Linked DNA regions of Breoghania sp. L-A4. The protein of the gene in region 2 interacts with the protein of the main gene of each other region in a pairwise test. Links are inferred from orthologs where the notes say so. Each region holds a gene or a part of one and is shown on either strand. Other genes may lie near its edges.

The links. Proteins that work in one complex are often made in the same cells at the same time.
Region 1: the proteins of ndk (region 2) and D1F64_RS06555 interact in binary tests that used the Escherichia coli proteins (3 or more experiments, as listed by UniProt). The link is inferred for Breoghania sp. L-A4 from one-to-one orthologs.

Annotation. Positions count from the first base shown.
Region 1 is NZ_CP031841.1:1,403,389-1,406,798, reverse strand. Bases 1-2,775 are described here. They hold D1F64_RS06555 (5-formyltetrahydrofolate cyclo-ligase), read left to right. Parts: upstream 1-971; coding sequence 972-1,580; downstream 1,581-2,775. Other genes in these bases: D1F64_RS06545 (amidohydrolase family protein), read right to left, coding at 2,407-2,775; D1F64_RS06550 (SDR family NAD(P)-dependent oxidoreductase), read right to left, coding at 1,596-2,396; D1F64_RS06560 (translation initiation factor 2), read left to right, coding at 313-789; D1F64_RS23160 (hypothetical protein), read right to left, coding at 1-30. Also shown: more of D1F64_RS06545, read right to left, coding at 2,776-3,279; D1F64_RS06540 (carboxymuconolactone decarboxylase family protein), read right to left, coding at 3,370-3,410. UniProt on the Escherichia coli protein: Involved in the removal of 5-formyltetrahydrofolate.
Region 2 is NZ_CP031841.1:2,566,347-2,570,562, forward strand. What follows is about bases 477-3,421. They hold ndk (nucleoside-diphosphate kinase), read left to right. Parts: upstream 477-1,710; coding sequence 1,711-2,133; downstream 2,134-3,421. Other genes in these bases: D1F64_RS11770 (glutathione S-transferase family protein), read left to right, coding at 477-1,005; D1F64_RS11775 (hypothetical protein), read left to right, coding at 1,146-1,553; D1F64_RS11785 (DUF3291 domain-containing protein), read right to left, coding at 2,185-2,760; D1F64_RS11795 (YHYH protein), read left to right, coding at 3,114-3,421. Also shown: D1F64_RS11765 (DinB family protein), read right to left, coding at 1-221; more of D1F64_RS11770, read left to right, coding at 313-476; more of D1F64_RS11795, read left to right, coding at 3,422-3,929. UniProt on the Escherichia coli protein: Major role in the synthesis of nucleoside triphosphates other than ATP. The ATP gamma phosphate is transferred to the NDP beta phosphate via a ping-pong mechanism, using a phosphorylated active-site intermediate.

The sequences.
Region 1 (3,410 bases), 1.2 Mb from region 2 along the record:
AAAACCAAAAAGCGCAATTATCAACCGCATCTGCTGTTTACCCCTGTGCCATAGAGACTAGGACAGAAGATATGGTGCAATCCAGCGCCGGCTTTCCCAATAGACACAGGCCCCACTGGCGCTCTCGGATTCCGGCAAGCCCAACTTCAATTGCGGCGAACTAACCACTTCCGCGACATTTGCTAAATCAAACAATTCACCCTATAGAACCCCGGCGTTGCTGATCGGCGGCGTGGCTTTTTCAGTGAAAGAGAATTTTGGGGACCGGGGCCTCTCGTTGACGTCGTGAGGCCGCCGCTGGGGGATTGTTTTATGCGAAATATCCATGTGCTGGTGGCGCTCGGCCTGGCTGTGTCCGGCTGTGCGACGGTGACGCGCGGCACGACCGAGGAGGTCCGCGTCGTGGTGGATCCGGCCGACGCCAAGGTCGAGACGACGATCGGCCTGTCGTGCACGGGAATGCCGTGCAATCTGCAGGCGAAGCGCAAGGCCGAGTTCACGGTCACCGCCTCCAAGCCTGGCTACAAGCCCGAAAGCGTCTTTGTCTCCACCGGCATGTCGGCGGGCGGGGCGGCCGGCGTTGCGGGCAACATCCTAATCGGCGGCGTGATCGGCGTCGGCGTGGATGCGATTTCCGGCGCCACGCTCAGCCACGCGCCCAATCCGGTGCTGATCGCGCTCGAGCCGCTCGATCCGGCAAACAGCGCGACGCCGCCGGGCGACGTCAAGAAGCTCGAGGAACAGGAGTGGGACCGCAAGAACAAGCCCCAGGGCCCGCCGATGTCCTGACCGGGATGATCTGAATCCGACGCCCCCTGGTGTCCCGGCCGGGACACCAGGGGGCTGGCGCGCGGCCAAATCGTCAGCGGCGGCGGCATATGCTATAGGGGCGGGATACGCCCGACAGCCGCGAGCCTCTCCATGTCCGACAATGACGACACCCCCAATTCTTCGCCTCGCCGCCCTGCTTCATGCATGAACTGGAGCCGGAGTACGCGGCGGCGGGCGGCGACGCGGATCTCAAGCGCTGGCGCAAGGCGGAACGCGCACGACAGATCGCGGCCCGGCTGGCCATCCCGGCGGACGAGCGGCGCGGCCATTCCGAGCGCATTGGTGAAGCGCTCGACCACCTCCTCGGCACCCCCGACGGTCTGACGGTCAGCCTCTACTGGCCGTTTCGCGGCGAGCCGGACCTGCGCGACTGGGCCGCCGGGATTGCCGCGCGCGGCGGGCGCTGCGCCCTGCCGGTGGTCATCGAGCCGGCGGCACCGCTGATCTTCAGGCGCTGGACCCCCGGAGATCCGCTCGACCGGGGCGTGTGGAACATTCCCATCCCCACAGCAGACGCCGAGCAGGTGATGCCGGACGTCGTCATCGCGCCGCTGGTCGGTTTTGATCCGCGCGGCTTTCGGCTGGGATACGGCGGCGGGTTCTTCGACCGCACCCTGGCGGCGATGCCGCGCAAGCCGCGCGTCATCGGCGTCGGCTACACGGCCCAGCGCATCCCGACCATCTATCCGCAGCCCTATGACATAGCGATGGACGTGATCCTTACCGAGGACGGTGTTTTCGGCGCCTGAACCGGGCGCGCGTGGTCAGTCGCAGCGCGCGGTCATGCCGCCGTCGACGACGATCTCGGTGCCGGTGATGAAGCGCGCCTCGTCAGACGCCAAAAACAGCGCCGCGTTGGCGGTGTCGCGCCCGTCGCCCATGAAGCCGAGCGGAATGCGCGCGACGCGGGTCTTCAGCAGCGCCTCGACGTCGCCACCGGCGCGCTGGCCCGCAAGCCGCGCCTCCACCATCGGCGTGTGCAGCTGCCCCGGCACCACGGTGTTCACGCGGATGCCGCGCGCGGCGTATTCCACCGCCACCACCTTGGAGAACTGGATCACCGCCGCCTTGGTCGCCGCGTAAGCCGTCTGGGCCGCCCCCGTCCAGCGCATGCCGGAGGTCGAGGACGTGTTGACGATGGCGCCGGAACCCTGGCGCTCCATCACCGGCAGAACCGCCTTGCAGGTGAGATAGATGCTCTTGAGGTTGAAATCGATCTGCCTGTCCCAGACCTCCTCGGACATCTCCACCGGCCCGCCCTTGGCCGAGCCGCCCACATTGTTGACCAGCACGTCGATACGTCCGAACCGGGCCACACAGGCCTCGGCCATGGCGGCGACAGCGGCAGAATCGGTGATGTCGCAGATGTGCCCGACGATCTCACCGCCCGCGGCTTGCGTGCGCTCAAGGGTCTCCTTGAGCGCCTCGGGATTGAGATCGACGGCAAAGATCTTCGCGCCTTCTTGCGCGAAGCGCACGCAGGCGGCGCGACCGTTGCCCCACCCGGGACCGACGCAGCCGGCACCCGTGACAATCGCGATCTTGCCTTCAAGCCGTCCGGCCATGATCAGCTCCTCACTTCTCGAAGCGATACAAACGCATCGGATTGTCGACCAGCAGCTTGCGCTGCAGCTCAGCCGTCTGCGCCATCTGCGGGATCAGGTCGACGAGCACGCCGTCGTCCGGCGGGTCGGCCCGGAAATTCGGGTGCGGCCAGTCGGTGCCCCACAGCACCCGGTCGGGAAATTTTTCAACCAGCGTGCGGGCGAAGGGCACCGCGTCGGCATAAGGCGCATCCTGCCTTGAGGCGCGCTCGCAGCCCGAGACCTTGACCCACATGTGTTCGTTCTCCATCAGCCGCTGCAGCGCGCCAAACGGCGCCTGATCGAGCCCCTGGCTGGCGTCGATGCGGCCCATGTGATCAATGATCACCGGCGTCGACGCCTTCGCCAGCCCCGGCGCCATGCTCTCGATCAGCGCATTGTCCATGTGGATCGCCAGATGCCAGTCGAAGCGCGCCAGCCGCTCGGACAGTCGCAACAGCTGCTCCATCGTCGCCCCGGGCGTCAGGTGCGCCATGTAATTGAAGCGGATGCCGCGAAAGCCCATGTCGTGATGCCGCGCGATGTCGTCGTCCGACACGTCATGCGGCATCAGGGCGACGCCGAGGTACGTGCCCTGCCTTGCGGCCAGCGCGTCGGCGGTGGCGCGGGTGTCGAACCCGTGCACGCCGGAATGCACGATCACGCAGCGCTCGATGCCAAGCGAGTCGTGCAGCGCGAAGAGCTTGTCCTTCGGCGCGTCGCCCGGATGCAGCTTGCTGGCCGGATCATAGGGAAACACGGCGGCCGGCCCGAAGACGTGGCAATGGGTGTCGCACGCCCCCTTGGGCATGGTGAAGGCGGGCGCGGACGGCGCGGGATGATAGGTGATCGGGGCGGTGGTCATGGCAGGGCTCATCAGGTTGAACGGGGTCTCCGCCCGCACGAACGGGCGTGCGGGCCGGCGGGGAGGACGCCGGCCCGGAGACATCGCGGACTACGCGAGTTCGGGCACATGGCCTTCGGGCGGCGGCACCT
Region 2 (4,216 bases):
AGGACGGTGTCGAGCTGCGCCGGAAGAGGGCCGTCTCCGGTGAAGCGGTGCATCCATATGTGGTCGCCGACCAAGATATGGTTCAGCGTGCCATGCAGCGAGCCGAAGAAGGCGCCGCGATCCTCAAAATACTGTGCTTCGGACAATGTCTCCACGGCTGCATAAAGCCGGGTGTTGGCCCAGGCGTTGTAGCCAGCCATCATCGTGACAAAAGCTTTCATGTTTTCTCCCGCGAAAAGCTCAAGTAGGGTCGCTCAAAATCATACGTCAGCACGCCTGACATGCGCGCGGAAATTCACAAAAGGACGCCAGATGCCCGTTGTACTTTACGACTTGTGCGGGGCCGACGAGGCCCGGCGGTTCAGCCCTTATTGCTGGCGCGTGAAAATGGCCCTGGCGCACAAGCATCTCGGCGTCGAGGAGCGGGCGACCCCGTTCACGAAGATCCGCGAGATGGTCGGCGGCGTGTCCTCGACCGTGCCGGTGATCTCGGACGAGGACCGCACGATCAGCGACAGCTGGGATATCGCGGTCTATCTGGAGGAAACCTATCCCGACCGGCCGTCGCTGTTCGGCGGCGAGGGTGGCCGGGCGGCCGCGAAATTCGTCGAGAGCTGGGTCAACACCACGGTGCACTTCGCGCTCGGCAATCTGGTGATGAAGGACATTCACGATATTCTGGGGCCGGACGACCAGGCGTATTTCCGCGAGAGCCGCGAAAAACGCTTCGGCACCACACTGGAATCCCTGCACGAGGGCCGCGAGGCGCGGCTGGACACCTTCCGCAAGGCGCTGCAGCCGGTGCGCCAGATGTTGAAGAACCAGCCGTGGTTCGGTGGCGACGCGCCGCTGTTCGCCGACTACATCCTCTTTGGCACGCTGCAGTGGCCGCGCGTGGTGAGTTCCTTCCGGTTGCTCGAAGACGACGATCCGGTGACGGAATGGTTCGGCCGTTGCCTTGAGCTGCACAATCATCTGGGGCACAAGACGCCGGCGGCGGCTTGAACAAGGCGATCCCGGGCTGCGGTTGGCTGTTCTGAGCATTTCGCTTATCAATGCATTCGATCCAATTCAGAGTGGTGCCCATCAAGAGATGGGTATCTGGATCTGAATTTCATTTTCGTATTGTAGTAAAGGTTAAATAAATGGCGTCGAAAATTCGTAGTGTGAAGATTGTTGTTCTGGCGACGTTTCTTCTGGCTGGCTGCAAATCGGAGCCATACGACATCAAGAGCTCGGACTACGTCGCCTTGAACGAGGCGCAGATGTCCGTTTATCAAGAGGCGGTAAAAACAAAGCTCAAGGCTCCCGATAGCGCGGTATTTGCGGTGCCGAGAGCTGTCGTCCACCCGAAAAATGGATATCTGATTTCGTGTGGTCACGTCACGGCGAGCAATATCGCTGGAGATAAGAGCGGCGAATTGCTCTACTACGTGTCTTTCGCAAAGGACCCCGATCCCTGGGGCCCGAACCCGCAGGTCAAGACGGTCGACAATCACGTTGTCGCCGGCATCGACTGTCCGCGCCTTGGATTGATCTCGCCAAAGTCCTGATCCGGGCGCGCGGGATTGTCGTCCTGCCCCTTGCGAGAAATTGGCCGTGCGCGTATACCGGCCCGGAATTTCATCGGCGCTCGATATCGGGCGCCGATTTTCATCACAACCGCCCCATTCGCAGAACGCCCACTGCGCAGAACGAAAGACCAGAACCATGGCCATCGAACGCACCTTCTCGATGATCAAGCCGGACGCCACCAAGCGCAACATCACCGGCAAGATCATCGACCGTCTGGAATCCGCAGGCCTCTCCGTCGTCGCGCAGAAGCGCGTGTGGATGTCGCTGCGCGAGGCCGAAGGCTTCTACGCCGAGCACAAGGCGCGCCCGTTCTTCGGCGAGCTGACCGAATTCATGTCCTCGGGCCCGACCATCGTTCAGGTTCTCGAAGGCGAGAACGCCGTTGCCAAGAACCGCGAGATCATGGGCGCCACCAACCCGGCCGACGCCGATGAGGGCACCATCCGCAAGGATTTCGCCCTGTCGATCGGCGAGAACTCGGTGCACGGCTCCGACGCCGTTGAAACCGCGGCCCGCGAGATCGGCTACTGGTTCTCCGAGACCGAGATCGTCGGCTGACCCCAGCCGCTTTCGATGGATGTGAAAAAGCCGGCCGTCGCGCCGGCTTTCTCATGCGCTGATTTCGGCCGAAGCTCGACCCGCGGCGGCATGGCGGTCGGCGTTCGCGCGCATCAACCGTTTCACCGCCTCGCGATCGACCTGGCAACGATGGCCGTTCGCGTCGAAAGGTGCCTTGAAGGTGAAGGCATGGACGCTCGGCCCGTGGTCATGCAGGTGCTCGTGGCGGATGACCGCTTCGGCCCACTCCGGCGTGTGATCGCCCGCCACCCACCACAGCACCAGCGGCGGCCAGGCCGGTTTGTCGAACCAGTCGCGGCCATGGCGCATCGCCTCGGCGTGAATGCCGGCATAGGCGAAGGCCATCGGTGAGGCGAGGTCGCGCCACAGCGACAGGGTGGACGGCGCCCAGCCGTCGCCGCGCTCGACATGAAAGCGCGGATAGACCTGCTCGCCCCAGACGTCCGGACCCGGCTCATCGGCGTAGCCGGACCGCGCCATGAATCCGTCCGCGGCCTCAGCGGCGGCCAGGTTCGCGTCGTTGCGCGCGTGGAAACCGTCATTTGCCGGATCGTCGGCGGGCAGGCGGAACTGGCCGAAGGTGTAGAGGGCAATGCGTGGCTGCATGAGGATCCATAAGCTGCGTGAGGATCGCGTCGTGGCGGATGGCGCGCCATTCGACCGTATTCCGGCGCGAATCGCAAGACGTGCGCGAGAATCGTTGCCTCCCCGGCGAGAACTCGGTGCACGGCTCCGACGCCGTTGAAACCGCGGCCCGCGAGATCGGCTACTGGTTCTCCGAGACCGAGATCGTCGGCTGACCCCAGCCGCTCTCGATGGATGTGAGAAAGCCGGCCGTCGCGCCGGCTTTTTTGTGCCCGGCCGCGCGCGGAAACATGGACGCATTGTCATTTGATTTCGGAGCAAGGGACTGGCACCAAGGAGACAGGGGATGACGGACAGCCCGTCTGGAGGGACCCATGTTTCGGAAAATCTGCGCGACCGCATCGATTGTCCTTTTGAGCGGCGGCGCCTGGGCGCATGACGACGACGCCTCACTCGGTGGCGAGCATCCCGTTCATCCGCCAAGCGCGCTCGAGTTGCTGGGCCAGGCGCTGGTCCCCGATGCCGAGGCCGCGGCGACAATCACGGTGCGCGGCAACACGCGGGTGATTTCCGCGAATGGGCTGCCCGATCACAAGACAGGCCGCTTTCCCAACCGCAACAATCCCAACAGCATCCGGCGGCAGAACTATCAGTTCACGGTGCCGGCCAGGCCGCGCAAGAGCGGGCGCACGACGCAGCTCGTGCGGCAGCCCTTCGGCGTGGCGCTGAACGGCGTGCTGTTCGATCCCGGCACGGCGGAATTCTGGAACAACGATCCAAGATCGGGCTGGAATTACGAGGCGATCGGCGGGCCGCTCAATCTGGGGCTGGACCGCAACAACGCCCATGTGCAGCCCAACGGCGCCTATCACTACCACGGCATCCCGGTCGGCCTGCTGGCGCATTATTCCTCCGCCTCCGCGCCCGTTCTGGTCGGCTATGCGGCGGACGGATTTCCGATCTACGGCCCCTACGGCTACGCCAATCCGGACAGGCCCAGCGGCAAGCTGGTCAAGCTGCGCTCCAGTTACCGGTTGAAGGGGGCACCCGCCGCGGCGGGCCGGGGGGACGACCCGACGGCTCGTTTACGCAGGATTTTGCCTATGCCAAGGGCAGCGGCGATCTCGATGACTGCAACGGCCGTACCGGCGTCACGCCGGAATATCCCCAGGGTACCTATCACTATGTGATCACCAGCAGCTTTCCGTTCGTCCCGCGCTGCTTCAAGGGAACGCCGGACGCCTCCTTCCAGCGCCGCGCGGAAGGGCCTGGCCGCAGGGGACTCGCTGGCAGGGGACCTGATGGCCGGCCAGGCGGCCCGGGCGGGCGCTCCGGCTTCGACGGCCCGCCGAACGGCTTTCCGCCTCCTCCCAACGGTTTTCCGCCGCCCCCGCGTCCCTGACGCTTTGGAGCGCCGCGGACGCCGGATCTCCGGTGTCCGCTTGACACGGGATGCCGGCCCACGGATTCTCCGTCT